Regions from separate parts of the Streptomyces yongxingensis genome, predicted to be linked through region 2. Evidence: riboswitches for the same ligand, from Rfam matches in the RefSeq annotation. Region 2 holds a riboswitch; the other holds the start of a gene.

Region 1 (6,785 bases), 4.2 Mb from region 2:
CACCCACCTGTCGGCGGAGCTCAGTAGCGGTACTGCTCGTCGAAATCCTGGGGGTAGCCCTGGTTCTGGCCTTGGTGCTGCTGCTGGTACGGGTACGCCTGCTGGTCCGCCGGGGGCGCGGCGTCGCCCTCGCGCTGCTGCGGCACCCAGGGCCCGCCGGCCTGCGTCACGTCGTAGGCCGGGTCCGGCGAGGGGTAGCCGGCCTCGGCCGCCCAGTGGTCGCCGCCGCCGTAGGTCCCGCCGTACGGATCCTGCTGGCCGTAGGCCGCGTACTGCTCGGCGTACTGCTGCTGCCCGTACGCCTGCTGGTCGTACGCCTGCTGGTCGTAAGTCTGCTGGTCGTAGGGCTGGGCCTGGGGCTGGGCGCCGCCGTACGGATCCTGGCCGTAGGCCGCGTACGCCTCGTTCCCGTAGCCGTACTGCCCGGCCTGGCCCATCTGGTCCGCGTAGACGTCCTGGCCGTAGCTGTGGCCCTGCCCCTGGCTGTGGTCCTGGCTGTGGTCCTGCTGCGCGCCGTAGCCGCCGTACGTCTCGTACGCGCTGTAGCCGTCCGCCGCCGCGTCGCTGTACGCGCCCGAGGCCGGGGTGAAGGGGGACGGCTCCTCGTAGACGCCGTACTCACCGGTGTCGTCGGGCATCGGCTGCGGCTGGTAGGTGGGCGGCTCCGGCGGCGCCGCCGGGACCGCCTCCAGGCCGGAGACCTCGAGGATCGGCTCCTTGTCCGCGTCGTCCGGCCGGATGCTCTTCCCCTCTCGCCCCAGCAGCCCCGGCAGCCCGCCGCTCAGCGCCCAGCCCGCGGCGAAACCGCGCCGGAAGGAGAGCGTCACATACGTCTGGCCGACGGCGAAGGCGATCGCGCCCACCCCGATCACCGGAACCGACGGGATCAGCACACCGAGGACCACACCCAGGAAGCCGACGAAGGCCAGCAGCCGCCAGCGGAGCCGCGCCTTGTACTGCAGGAGGACCTCTCCCAGCAGCCACAGCGCGACGACGCCGAATGCGATGTAGAGGACCGTCCAGCCCATGCCCGCCCCTCTCAATGCGGCCGCCCGTCGGCTGCCGTCATCAGGACCGCTGATGCAGTCCCAGATTCTCGTAGATTTCCAGCGTCGCCGTGGAGTGGTTCAGGGTAATGAAGTGCAGCCCGGGGATCTCCTCGGCCATCAACCGCGCGCACAGCTTCGTGGCGTAGTCGATCCCGATCGAGCGTACAGCCGCCGGGTCGTCCTTCACCGCCAGGATCCGCTCAGCCAGTTCGGGCGGGAACGCGGCGTTGCTGAGCTGTGCGAACCGCTCGATCTGCTTGACGTTCGTGACCGGCATGATCTCAGGGATGATCGGTGTCGTACAGCCCGCTGCGGCGACCCGGTCGCGCAGCCGCAGATAGTCCTCGGGATAGAAGAACATCTGCGTGATGGCGAAGTCGGCGCCCGCGCGGCACTTGTCGATGAAGTGACCGATGTCGGTGTCCCAGTCCGTCGAGCGGGGGTGCATCTCGGGGAACGCGGCCACGCCGACGCAGAAGTCGCCGGACTCCTTGATCAGCCGGACCAGATCGGCGGCGTAGGTGAGACCGTCGGGGTGCTGGATCCACTCCCCCATGGGATCGCCCGGCGGGTCGCCGCGCAGGGCGAGCATGTTCCGGATCCCGGCCCCGGCGTACTGCCCGATGATGTTGCGCAGCTCGGCCCGGGAGTGGTTGACGGCGGTCAGATGGGCGACGGGGGTGAGCGTGGTGTCCGTCGCGATGCGCTCGGTGGCACGCACGGTGCCCTCGCGGGAGGAACCGCCGGCTCCGTAGGTCACGGAGACGAAGGTGGGCGAGACGGCTTCCAGCCTGCGGATGGCGTTCCACAGCGTCTGCTCGCCCTTCGCCGTTTTGGGGGCGAAGAATTCGAAGGAATACGACTGCTCGCCCGACGCGAGCAGATCGCGCACGGTTCGGGCGCGATCGGTCCTGGTGGAAGCGGTGCCTAGGGCCATAGATGCAGGCTATCCACCCGGCCCGGCTACGCCCACCCGACCTCGGAGATATGGGGGTTTTGCCAGCTTCCTGTCCGCAGTGCGGACAGCTCCGTACGCCTTCGGCAGGCGAGCCCGGGCCTGGCCGGGGCCGGGCCGGATGAAAGGTGGGTGAAACCCGGGTGACAAGCCGGGCCTGGTCGCCGGGCGGGCTCCGGTCAGGCCGCCGCGCGGACCCGCTTCGCCAGCTCAGCCGTCGCCCCCGCCGGGTCGTCGGCGGCCGTGATGGCCCGGACCACGACGATGCGGCGGGCGCCCGCCTCCAGGACCTGATCCAGGTTGGAGGCGTCGATTCCGCCAATGGCGAACCACGGCCGCTCCGTGCCCAGCGCGGCGGCGTAGCGCACCAGGGGCAGCCCCGGGGCGGGGCGGCCCGGCTTGGTGGGGGTGGGCCAGCAGGGGCCGGTGCAGAAATAGTCCACACCGGGCTGGACGGCCGCCGCGTCCACCTCCGCCTCCGCATGGGTGGAGCGCCCGATCAGCACGTCCTCGCCGAGGATCGCGCGCGCCGCGCGCACCGGCAGATCACCCTGGCCCAGATGGAGCACATCCGAGCCGATGGCATGCGCGACATCGGCCCGGTCGTTGACGGCCAGCAGCTTGCCGTGCCGGCGGCAGGCGTCCGCGAAAACCTGGAGGTGCTCCAGCTCCTCGGCCGCCTCCATCTCCTTCTCCCGCAGTTGGACGATGTCCACCCCCGCCCCCAGGACGGCGTCCAGGAACTCCGGCAGATCGCCCTGGCGCTTCCGGGCGTCGGTGCACAGATAGAGGCGGGCGTCGGCCAGCCGCTCGCGAGCGGTGGCGGTGACGGCGGTGGACATGGGTTCCCCCCGGAGGGTCGGGCGGCGTACGGGCCATGAGCGGAGCCCGGCCCGTACGCCAGGTTCGATCAGGTCGCGTCGGACGCGAGGGTTCGGACGGCGAGGGTTCGGACGATGAGGGTTCGGACGATGAGGGTTCGGACGGCGAGGGCGTCAGACGGCGAGGGCCTGAGCCCGCCGCTTCACTTCCGTGCCGCGATTCTCACTCAGCGCCCGTGCCGGGGTGCCGGGCAGGCTCGGGTCGGGAGTGAAGAGCCACTCCAGCATCTCTTCGTCACTGAAGCCGTCGTCCTTCAGAAGCGTCAAGGTCCCCACGAGGCCCTTGACGACCTTTCCGTCACCGATGAACTCCTCGGGCACCTGAAGGACCCTGTTCTCGCCACGGCGCACGGCGATCAGCTGGCCCTCCTTGACCAACTGCCGGACGCGCGTCACCTCGACCCCCAGCCGTTCGGCGACGTCGGGGAGGGTGAGCCAGGCGGGGACGAGAGCATCGATCTTTGCGTCAATCTCGGTCACGGAACAAGCCTGCCATCTGGGACTGACAGTGGGTAGCCGGGCGCCCGCCGCGCGGGCCGCCCGCCCCGCCCCGGACGCCCCGGCCGGCGGCCGACCGGCGGTCGGCCCGCCGGTCAGAGGACGGCCGACTTCAGCGGCACCGAGGGGTCCTCGGCCCGCGTCCGGTCCAGCCGGGCGCCGCGCTCGATCAGCTTGCGCCCCTGGGCCAGATCGCGCGGACGGCCGACGGCCAGCAGGGCGACCAGGGCGCCCTCGCGCAGCCAGCACACCGACCAGGCGGCACCGGCCGGATCGCCGCGCCAGACCAACTCGTCGGCCTCCGAGTGGTGCCCGGCGTACTGCACGAAGCGCCCGAACTGCTCGGACCAGAAGTACGGCACCGGGTCGTAGACCACACCGGGGAAGTGGGCGGCCGTCCGGCTCCCCACCACGTTGGCGGCGACGGTGCGCGGCCCCTGGAGCGCGTTGTCCCAGTGGTGCACCAGCAGCCGCGTCCCGTAGCGGGCGGACGGGAAGGAGGCGCAGTCGCCGACCGCGTAGACGTCCGGCGCGGAGGTGCGCAGCCGGTCGTCGGCGGCGACGGACCGGTCCTCGGCCAGCTCCACGCCCGAGCCCGCGAGCCAGTCCGTGGCGGGCCGGGCCCCGATCCCGACGACCACCGCGCCCGCGCGCAGCCGGGTGCCGTCGCCGAGCAGCAGCCCGCTCTCGTCGACGGAGGCCACTCGGGCGCCCGTGACCAGCCGGGCGCCGTAGTCCTCGTACCAGGCCGCCATGGGGGCCGCGACCTCGGCCGGGAGCGCGCCCGCCAGCGGCCGGTCCGCGGCCTCGACGACGGTCACGGCGCAGCCCGCCTCGCGCGCCGCGGTGGCGAACTCCGCGCCGATCCAGCCCGCCCCCACGACCGCGATCTCGCGCTGCCGGGCGAGCACCGGGCGCAGCCGCTCGGCGTCGTCCAGCGTGCGCAGCAGATGGACGCCGGGCTCTTCTTCGCTGCCCGGCAGCGGGATCGGCTCGGCGCCGGTGGCGAGCACCAGGACGTCGTACGGGAGCTGGCCGGTCGCGGTCTCGACGAGCCGTTTGTCCGGGCGCAGGCCGGTGACCTGGACGCCGAGCCGCAGGCCGATGCCGAGCCCGGCGAAGTCCACGTCGAGCGTCGAGCCCTCGGCCTTTCCTAGCAGTACGGCCTTGGACAGCGGGGGCCGGTCGTAGGGCTGGTGGGGCTCCGCGCCCAGCAGGACGATCTCCCCGGTCCAGCCCTGTTCGCGCAGCGCGACGGCGGTTTGCACGCCCGCCATGCCCGCTCCGACGATCACCACGCGCTGTCCGGCGTCGTTCGAGGACGGCTTCGTCGTCGTCTCATCGCTCACACGATCACTGTATTGCGGCTGGTGGGGCGGACTGGAGAGCGGCTTACGAGAGGTCGGACACAGAGCGGGGGGTCGGACGGGGGGTCGGTGCGGGTTGTGGGCGCCTCCGGCGGTGAGCCCCCACCCCGCCCCTTCCCGAAACAATGGGGCTGCGCCCCCTGGACCCCCGCCGGGGCTCCGCCCCGGACCCCGCACCCCTCGAACTCCCCCAGCTACCGCTGGGAGGTGCCCCTGGAGGGGCTGGATGGGGAACCGCCGGGCGAGGTTGCGACGCGCCGGGGGGCTGTGATGGGACACGCCAGGGGCTGGGGACGGACGTGCCGGAGGGCTCGGGCGGGACACGCCAGAGGGCTGGGGACGGACGTGCCGGAGGGCTCGGGCGGGACACGCCAGAGGGCTGGGGACGGACATGCCGGAAGGCTCGGGCGGACACGCCAGAGGGCTGGGGTCAGACGTGCCGGAAGGCTGGGGTCCCTGGTGTATGGCCGCTCTTTCGGGTGATTCGGGGCACGTACTAGGGTGGCGGGGCAGAGCACTCGCGGGAGCCCGGGCGTACCGGGCTGAGAGGGAGGCTGGAACGGCCTCCGACCGTACGAACCTGATCCGGGTCATGCCGGCGAAGGGAGGGGCAGCGTGTCCACGCACGCACCAGGTCCTGACGACGGACCTCACACATCAGGCGGGCCGCCACCCGGCGGACGCCATGACGCCCTCGTCATCGGGGGCGGCATCATCGGGCTGGTCACGGCCTGGCGGGCGGCCCAGCGCGGGCTGCGTACCGCGCTCGTCGACCCGGCGCCCGGCGGCGGAGCCGCCTGGGTCGCGGCCGGGATGCTGGCGGCCGTCACCGAGTTGCACTACGGCGAGCAGACCCTGCTCGGCCTCAATATGGCCTCCGCACGCCGCTATCCGGACTTCGTGGCGGAGCTGGAGGAGGCCGGCGGCCAGGACGTGGGCCATCGCGCGTGCGGCACGCTCGCCGTCGCGTTCGACGCCGACGACCGCGCTCAGCTGCGCGAACTCCACACCTTCCAGCAGGGGCTCGGGCTGGAGTCCGAGTGGCTGACGGGGCGTGAATGCCGCCGGCTGGAGCCGATGCTCTCGCCGGGTGTGCACGGCGGGCTGCGCGTCGCCGGTGACCACCAGGTGGATCCGCGGCGGCTGACGGCGGCGCTGCTCACCGCGTGCGAGCGGGCCGGAGTCGCCTTCCACCGCGACCGCGCGGAGCGGCTGCTGCTGGACGGCGACCGCGCCACCGGGGTCGAGCTGGCCGGGGGTACGCGCCTGGCCGCCGAGCGGACCGTACTGGCCGCCGGGAGCCTCAGCGGACGGCTCGCGGGCGTCCCCGAGGACGTCCTGCCGCCCGTACGGCCCGTCAAGGGGCAGGTGGTGCGGCTGTCGGTGCCCGAGCGGTACGCGCCGTTCCTCTCCCGCACCGTACGGGCCGTGGTGCGCGGCGGGCCGGTCTACCTGGTGCCGCGCGAGAACGGCGAGCTGGTCATCGGCGCGACCAGCGAGGAGCTGGGCTGGGACACCACGGTCACTGCGGGCGGGGTGTACGAACTGCTGCGGGACGCCCATGAGGTGGTGCCCGGCATCACCGAACTGCCGCTGGTGGAGACGTGCGCCGGGCTGCGCCCCGGCTCCCCCGACAACGCCCCGATGCTCGGCCCGACCGCGCTGCCGGGGCTGTTGCTGGCCACCGGCCACTTCCGCAACGGCGTGCTCCTCGCCCCGATCACCGGCGATGTCATGGCCGAGGCCCTCACCAGCGGCGAACTCCCGCCGGAGGCCCAGCCGTTCACCCCCCAGCGCTTCACGTCCCCCTCGGACGCCGGAGCACCCCCGACCGCCCCCGCGGACGCCTCGGCGGTCCCGGCCGCCTCCTCGCCCAGCTCGGCAGCGCCCTCTTCCGGTGTCCCCGACGCCGCGCACTCCCCAGCACAGGAGCAGCACACATGACCGTCTCCGTGAACGGCGAGCCCCGGGAGGTGCCCGAGGGCACCACGCTCGACCGGCTCGTCGCGACCCTCACCCAGGCGCCCTCGGGTGT
Region 2 (6,785 bases):
GCCCCACACGGTCGCTTCCTGCTGAAGCTGTCCGGCGAGGCGTTCGCCGGAGGCGGGGGACTCGGTGTCGACCCCGATGTCGTGCACGCCATCGCCCGCGAGGTCGCCGCCGTGGTCAGGGACGGCGCCGAGATCGCCATCGTCATCGGCGGCGGTAACTTCTTCCGCGGTGCGGAGCTGCAGCAGCGCGGTATGGACCGGGCCCGCTCGGACTACATGGGCATGCTCGGAACCGTCATGAACTGTCTCGCCCTCCAGGACTTCCTGGAAAAGGAGGGCATCGACTCCCGGGTCCAGACCGCCATCACCATGGGCCAGGTCGCGGAGCCGTACATTCCGCTGCGTGCGGTGCGCCATCTGGAGAAGGGGCGTGTGGTCATCTTCGGCGCGGGTATGGGTATGCCGTACTTCTCCACGGACACCACCGCGGCCCAGCGAGCGCTGGAGATCGACGCGCAGGCCCTGCTCATGGGCAAGAACGGCGTGGACGGGGTCTATGACTCCGACCCCGCCCGCAACCCCGACGCGGTGAAGTTCGACGCGCTGGAGTACGGCGAGGTGATCACCCGGGACCTCAAGGTCGCCGACGCCACCGCGATCACCCTCTGCCGGGACAACAAGCTGCCCATCCTCGTCTTCGAGCTCCTGGCCGAAGGAAATATCGCCCGTGCGGTGAAGGGTGAGAAGATCGGCACGCTTGTGAGCGACCAGGGCTCCCGGGCCTGACGGCTCGAACGGGGGATGGACAACGGCCTGCCGGTCGGACACCGTGCAGGAGAAGACGCACGCAGGGGCGAGGCTCTGCTTACTGATAACACCAGGAGCAAGTGGTGATCGAAGAGATCCTCCTCGAGGCCGAGGAGAAGATGGAGAAAGCCGTTGTGGTCGCCAAGGAGGACTTCGCCGCGATCCGCACCGGGCGTGCGCACCCGGCGATGTTCAACAAGATCGTGGCGGACTACTACGGTGCGTTGACGCCGATCAATCAGTTGGCGTCGTTCTCGGTGCCGGAGCCGCGGATGGCCGTGGTCACGCCGTTCGACAAGACCGCGCTCCGCAACATCGAGCAGGCGATCCGGGACTCCGACCTGGGCGTCAACCCGAGCAATGACGGCAACATCATCCGTGTGGTGTTCCCTGAGCTCACCGAGCAGCGCCGTAAGGAGTTCATCAAGGTCGCCAAGGGCAAGGGCGAGGACGCGAAGATCTCGATCCGCAGCGTCCGCCGCAAGGCCAAGGAGTCCATCGACAAGCTGATCAAGGACGGCGAGGTCGGCGAGGACGAGGGGCGCCGCGCCGAGAAGGAGCTCGACGACACCACGGCGAAGTACGTCGCGCAGGTGGATGAGCTGCTCAAGCACAAGGAAGCCGAGCTGCTCGAGGTCTGATGAACGACTCTTCCTGGGGGGCCCAACCAAGCGCCGGACTCCGGGGACCGGGCGGTCAGGGCACCTCCCCCGGCTATGGCTGGGAGGTGCCCACTTCTTCGGCGGGTCCCGCGCACGAGGTGGGTGAGGCGGCGCAAACTCGCCCCATGCCCACCGTGCCCCACGCAGGCGGCGACTCCGGCGAGGCCGCCGACCGTGACAGGGGGGCCGCTCGGCTGAGCGGCCCCCTCTTCCGCGACGAGCGGGAGCCGCAGCCCGGACCCCGGCAGCCCGCCGGGCACCGGCCGACGCCCCCCGACCCCGCGCCCGACCCGGCCTCCGCCGACGGCGGCGCGCGCGGTGCCGGCGCCGGGCAGAGCAAGAAGAGCGCGGGCCGGAATCTGCGCGCCGCGATAGGGGTGGGCGTCGGCCTCGGCGTGATCATCCTGGCCTCGCTCTTCATCTACAAGCCCGTGTTCGTCGGCGTGGTGGCGGTCGCGGTGGTGGTCGGGCTCTGGGAGCTGACCTCGCGGCTGACCGAGCGCAAGGACATCCGGGTCCCCCTGGTGCCGCTCGCCGTCGGCGGGGTCGCCATGGTCGTCGCCGGCTATGTGCGCGGCGCCCAGGGCGCGGTGGTGGCGGTCGCCCTTACGGCGCTCGCGGTGCTGGTCTGGCGGATGACCGAGCCGCCCGACAACTACCTCAGGGATGTCACCGCAGGCGTCTTCGCCGCTTTCTACGTGCCGTTTCTGGCCACTTTCGTGGCGCTCATGCTCGACACCGACGACGGCCCGTGGCGGGTCCTGACCTTCCTGTTGCTGACCGTGGTCAGCGACACGGGGGCGTACGCGGTGGGCTGGCGCTTCGGCAAGCATCCGCTGGCCCCGCGCATCAGCCCCGGCAAGACCCGCGAGGGGCTGCTGGGCGCGGTGACCTTCGCGATGGCCGCGGGCGCCCTGTGCATGCAGTTCCTCATCGACGACGGCGTCTGGTGGCAGGGCCTGCTGCTCGGCCTCGCCGCCGCGGTCAGCGCGACCCTCGGCGACCTCGGCGAGTCCATGATCAAGCGCGACCTCGGCATCAAGGACATGGGCAAGCTGCTGCCCGGCCATGGCGGGATCATGGACCGGCTCGACTCGCTGCTGCCCACCGCGCCGGTGGTGTGGCTGCTGCTGGTGATCTTCGTGGGCGGCGGCTGACCACGCCCGCCCACGGGCCCCGCGCCACTCCCGGCGCGGGGCCCTTCGTACGTCTGCGACACTGGGAAAACCATGCCTAAGCCCGGAGAACTCACCTTCGTCGCGCCGCGTGGGGCCAAGAAGCCCCCGCGGCATCTCGCCGACCTCACGCCCGCCGAGCGCCGGGAGGCCGTCGCCGCCCTCGGGGAGAAGCCCTTCCGGGCGGGTCAGGTGTCGCGTCACTACTTCGCGCGCTACGCCGACGACCCCGCTCAGTGGAGCGACATCCCGGCCGCCGCGCGCGAGAAGCTGGCCGCCGGGCTGCTGCCGGATCTGATGAGCGTGGTGCGGCACATCAGCTGTGACGACGACACCACGCGCAAGACGTTGTGGCGGCTGTTCGACGGCACGCTCGTGGAGTCCGTTCTGATGCGCTATCCGGACCGGGTCACCATGTGCATCAGCTCGCAGGCGGGCTGCGGGATGAACTGCCCGTTCTGCGCCACCGGGCAGGCGGGGCTGGACCGCAATCTGTCCACCGCCGAGATCGTGCACCAGATCGTCGACGGGATGCGGGCCCTCCGGGACGGGGAGATCCCCGGTGGCCCGGCCCGGCTGTCCAACATCGTCTTCATGGGCATGGGCGAGCCACTGGCCAACTACAACCGCGTCGTCGGCGCCATCCGTCGGCTCACCGACCCCGAGCCCGACGGCCTCGGCCTGTCGCAGCGCGGTATCACCGTCTCGACGGTCGGCCTCGTCCCGGCGATGCTGCGGTTCGCCGACGAGGGCTTCAAGTGCCGCCTCGCGGTGTCGCTGCACGCGCCCGACGACGAGCTGCGCGACACCCTCGTGCCGGTCAACACCCGCTGGAAGGTGCGCGAGGTCCTGGACGCCGCGTGGGAGTACGCGGAGAAGTCCGGCCGCCGGATCTCCATCGAGTACGCGCTGATCAAGGACATCAACGACCAGGCGTGGCGCGCCGATCTGCTCGGCCGGCTGCTCAAGGGCCACCGGGTGCATGTGAACCTCATCCCGCTCAACCCCACGCCCGGCTCCAAGTGGACGGCGTCCCGGCCCGAGGACGAGAAGGCGTTCGTGGCGGCCCTGGAGGCCCATGGGGTGCCGGTGACCGTCCGGGACACCCGGGGCCAGGAGATCGACGGGGCCTGCGGGCAGCTGGCGGCTTCGGAGCGCTGAGCACCGGCTGATACGGTGCCTGGGCAACGTTGCATCATGCGATCGTCGTAGAAGTGAACGTCCGTACAAGTGAACATTCCGACAGGGGAGCGCTCAGAGCGCTGAGAGTGCGGCACGGCCGCAGACCCTCGGACCTGATCCGGGTCATACCGGCGTAGGGAGTCAGTATCACCATGAACAGCCAGCTTCGGCGTGCCATCTCGGCCGCCCTCCTCGGCTCACTGGCCTTGAGCGCGCTCGTCGGCTGCGGCGAGGACACCAAGAGCGGGTCGGACTCCAAGACGGTCACCCTGGTCACGCATGACTCGTTCGCGGCCTCCAAGGCCGTCCTCAAGGAGTTCACCAAGGAGACCGGCTACAAGGTGCGGGTGCAGGCCGGCGGCGACGCCGGAGCCGCCGTCAACCAGGCGATCCTGTCCAAGGGGCACCCCCAGGGCGATGTGTTCTTCGGTGTCGACAACACCCTGCTCTCCCGCGCGCTCGACAACGACCTGTTCACCCCCTACACGGCGAAGGGGCTGGACAAGGTCCCGGCGGCCCTTCAGCTCGACCGGGCCGAGCACCGCGTCACCCCCGTCGACTTCGGCGACATCTGCGTCAACTACGACCGGAAGTACTTCGCCGACAAGAAGCTGACGCCGCCCCGGACGCTGGACGATCTGACCAAGCCCGCCTACAAGAACCTCCTCGTCACCGAGAACGCGGCCACCTCGTCCCCCGGTCTCGGCTTCCTCCTCGCCACGGCCGCGAAGTACGGCGACGACGGCTGGAAGGGCTACTGGAAGAAGCTGCGGGCCAACGGCGTCGAGGTCGTCGACGGCTGGGAGCAGGCGTATTACGACCGGTTCTCCGGCTCGGCGGGCGGCGGCAAGGGCGACCGGCCGCTCGTCGTCTCCTACGCCTCCAGCCCGCCCGCCGAGGTGGCCGACGCCAAGACCAAGCCCGCGAAGGCCCCCACGGGGGTGGCGACGGGCACCTGTTTCCGGCAGGTGGAGTTCGCCGGGCTGCTGAACGGCGCGGGCAACACCAAGGGCGGCAAGGCGCTGCTGGACTTCCTGCTGAGCAAGCGGTTCCAGGAGGACGTCCCGCTGAACATGTACGTCAACCCGGCGCGCGAGGACGCCAAGCTGCCGGAGCTGTTCACCCGATACGGGGTCAGGATCGCCGACTCGGCCACCCTGGCGCCGCAGAAGATCGCCAAGAACCGTGAGTCGTGGGTCAAGACATGGTCCTCGCTGGTCCTGTAGAGCCCCGCGAGAACCGTAAGAAGGCCGACGGCCACCGTAAGGCCGACAGGGCGGGCAACGGCGGCCGTCGCGCGACCGCCCTCCGGCTCGCCCTGATGGCGGTGCCGCTCGCCTTCTTCGCGGTCTTCTTCGCCTATCCCGTGGCCGCCATCGTCGCCCGGGGGCTGCGCGTCGGCGGACGGTGGCGGTTCGGCCGGATCGCCGAGGTGGTGACCGATCCGGCGACGCTGGACGTCCTGTGGTTCACCTGCTGGCAGGCGGTCGCGTCGACCGCCCTCACGCTCGTGGTGGCGCTGCCCGGCGCCTATGTCTTCGCTCGCTTCGACTTCCCCGGCAAGGGGCTGCTGCGGGCCGTGGTGACCGTGCCGTTCGTCCTGCCGACCGTCGTCGCCGGATCGGCCTTCCTGGCCCTGCTCGGCCGGGGCGGGCTGCTGGACGAGCTGTGGGGAGTGCGGCTGGACACCTCCGTCTGGGCGATCCTCCTGGCCCATGTCTTCTTCAACTACGCGGTCGTCGTCAGGACCGTGGGCGGGCTGTGGGCCCAGCTCGACCCGCGCCAGGAGGAGGCCGCGCGAGTGCTCGGCGCGAGCCGGCTGTCGGCCTGGCGCCGGGTGACGCTGCCCGCGCTGGCACCCGCCGTGGCCGCCGCCGGGCTGATGGTGTTCCTGTTCACCTTCACCTCCTTCGGCGTGATCCAGATCCTGGGCGGCCCCCGCTACGCCACCCTGGAGGTGGCGATCTACCGGGAGACCGCGCAACTGCTCGACCTCCCCACGGCCGCGGTGCTGACCCTCGTCCAGTTCGCCGCGGTCGCGGCCGTATTGGCCCTGCACGCGTGGACCGTAAGGCGCCGCGAGAGCGCCCTGCGGCTGGTCGACCCCGGCCGCACCGCGCGCCGCCCGAAGGGCCCGGCCCAGTGGGCGCTGCTGTGGGGCGTGCTGGCGGTGGTCGCGCTGCTGATCGTGACACCGCTCGCGGTGCTGGCGGAGCGCTCGCTGAACGGACCGGACGGCTACGGCTTCACCTACTACGAGGCGCTCCGGTCGGCCGCCGACAGCGGGGGCACCTTCTTCGTGGCTCCCATGGAGGCCGTCGGGAACTCCCTGTGGTACGCGGCGGTCGCCACCGTCTTCGCCCTCGTCGTGGGCGGTCTCGCCGCCGCCGCGCTCACCCGTAAGGCGGGCATGTTGGTACGGGGCTTCGACGCGCTGCTGATGCTGCCGCTGGGCACCTCGGCCGTCACCGTGGGATTCGGGTTCCTGATCGCCCTGGACGAGCCCCCGCTGGATCTGCGCGCCTCCTGGGTCCTGGTGCCGCTCGCCCAGGCCCTGGTGGGCGTGCCCTTCGTCGTACGGACCATGCTGCCGGTGCTGCGGGCGGTGGACCACCGGCTCCGGGAGGCGGCGGCCGTGCTCGGGGCGTCCCCGTGGCGGGTCTGGCGGGAGGTGGACCTGCCGCTGGTCGGGCGGGCCGTGGCGGTCGCGGCGGGCTTCGCGTTCGCCGTCTCCCTGGGGGAGTTCGGGGCGACGGTCTTCATCGCGCGCCCCGACCATCCGACCCTCCCCGTGGCCATCGCCCGCTTCCTGGGCCGGGCCGGACAGCTCACCTACGGGCAGGCGATGGCCCTGAGCACGATCCTGATGCTGGTCTGCGCCGGATCGCTGCTGGCGCTCGAGCGCATCCGCACCGACCGTTCCGGAGAGTTCTGAATGACGCTGCTGCGACTGGACGAGGTGACCGTAAGGTTCGGTCGGCGCGACGCGCTGGACGCCGTGGACCTGGAGGTCGCCGAG

The links. A riboswitch is a leader RNA that binds a small molecule or an ion and turns the genes downstream of it on or off. The one in region 2 is predicted to bind thiamine pyrophosphate.
Region 1: it holds a riboswitch for thiamine pyrophosphate, as region 2 does, so the genes downstream of both, thiO (glycine oxidase ThiO) here and ACZ6TD_RS15565 (thiamine ABC transporter substrate-binding protein) in region 2, are expected to answer to the same signal.

The regions. Positions count from the first base shown of each region.
Region 1 covers NZ_CM145717.1:7,976,675-7,983,459, reverse strand. Annotated here, with positions in the region: gene ACZ6TD_RS34235 (hypothetical protein) at 21-1,028, opposite strand; gene metF (methylenetetrahydrofolate reductase [NAD(P)H]) at 1,069-1,986, opposite strand; gene thiE (thiamine phosphate synthase) at 2,184-2,846, opposite strand; gene ACZ6TD_RS34220 (Rv2175c family DNA-binding protein) at 3,000-3,365, opposite strand; gene ACZ6TD_RS34215 (NAD(P)/FAD-dependent oxidoreductase) at 3,479-4,660, opposite strand; TPP riboswitch at 5,261-5,374, shown strand; gene thiO (glycine oxidase ThiO) at 5,450-6,694, shown strand; gene thiS (sulfur carrier protein ThiS) at 6,691-6,785, shown strand, end outside.
Region 2 covers NZ_CM145717.1:3,745,668-3,752,452, reverse strand. Annotated here, with positions in the region: gene pyrH (UMP kinase) at 1-726, shown strand, start outside; gene frr (ribosome recycling factor) at 831-1,388, shown strand; gene ACZ6TD_RS15575 (phosphatidate cytidylyltransferase) at 1,388-2,566, shown strand; gene rlmN (dual-specificity RNA methyltransferase RlmN) at 2,639-3,745, shown strand; TPP riboswitch at 3,819-3,923, shown strand; gene ACZ6TD_RS15565 (thiamine ABC transporter substrate-binding protein) at 3,919-4,992, shown strand; gene ACZ6TD_RS15560 (ABC transporter permease) at 5,088-6,701, shown strand; gene ACZ6TD_RS15555 (ABC transporter ATP-binding protein) at 6,702-6,785, shown strand, end outside.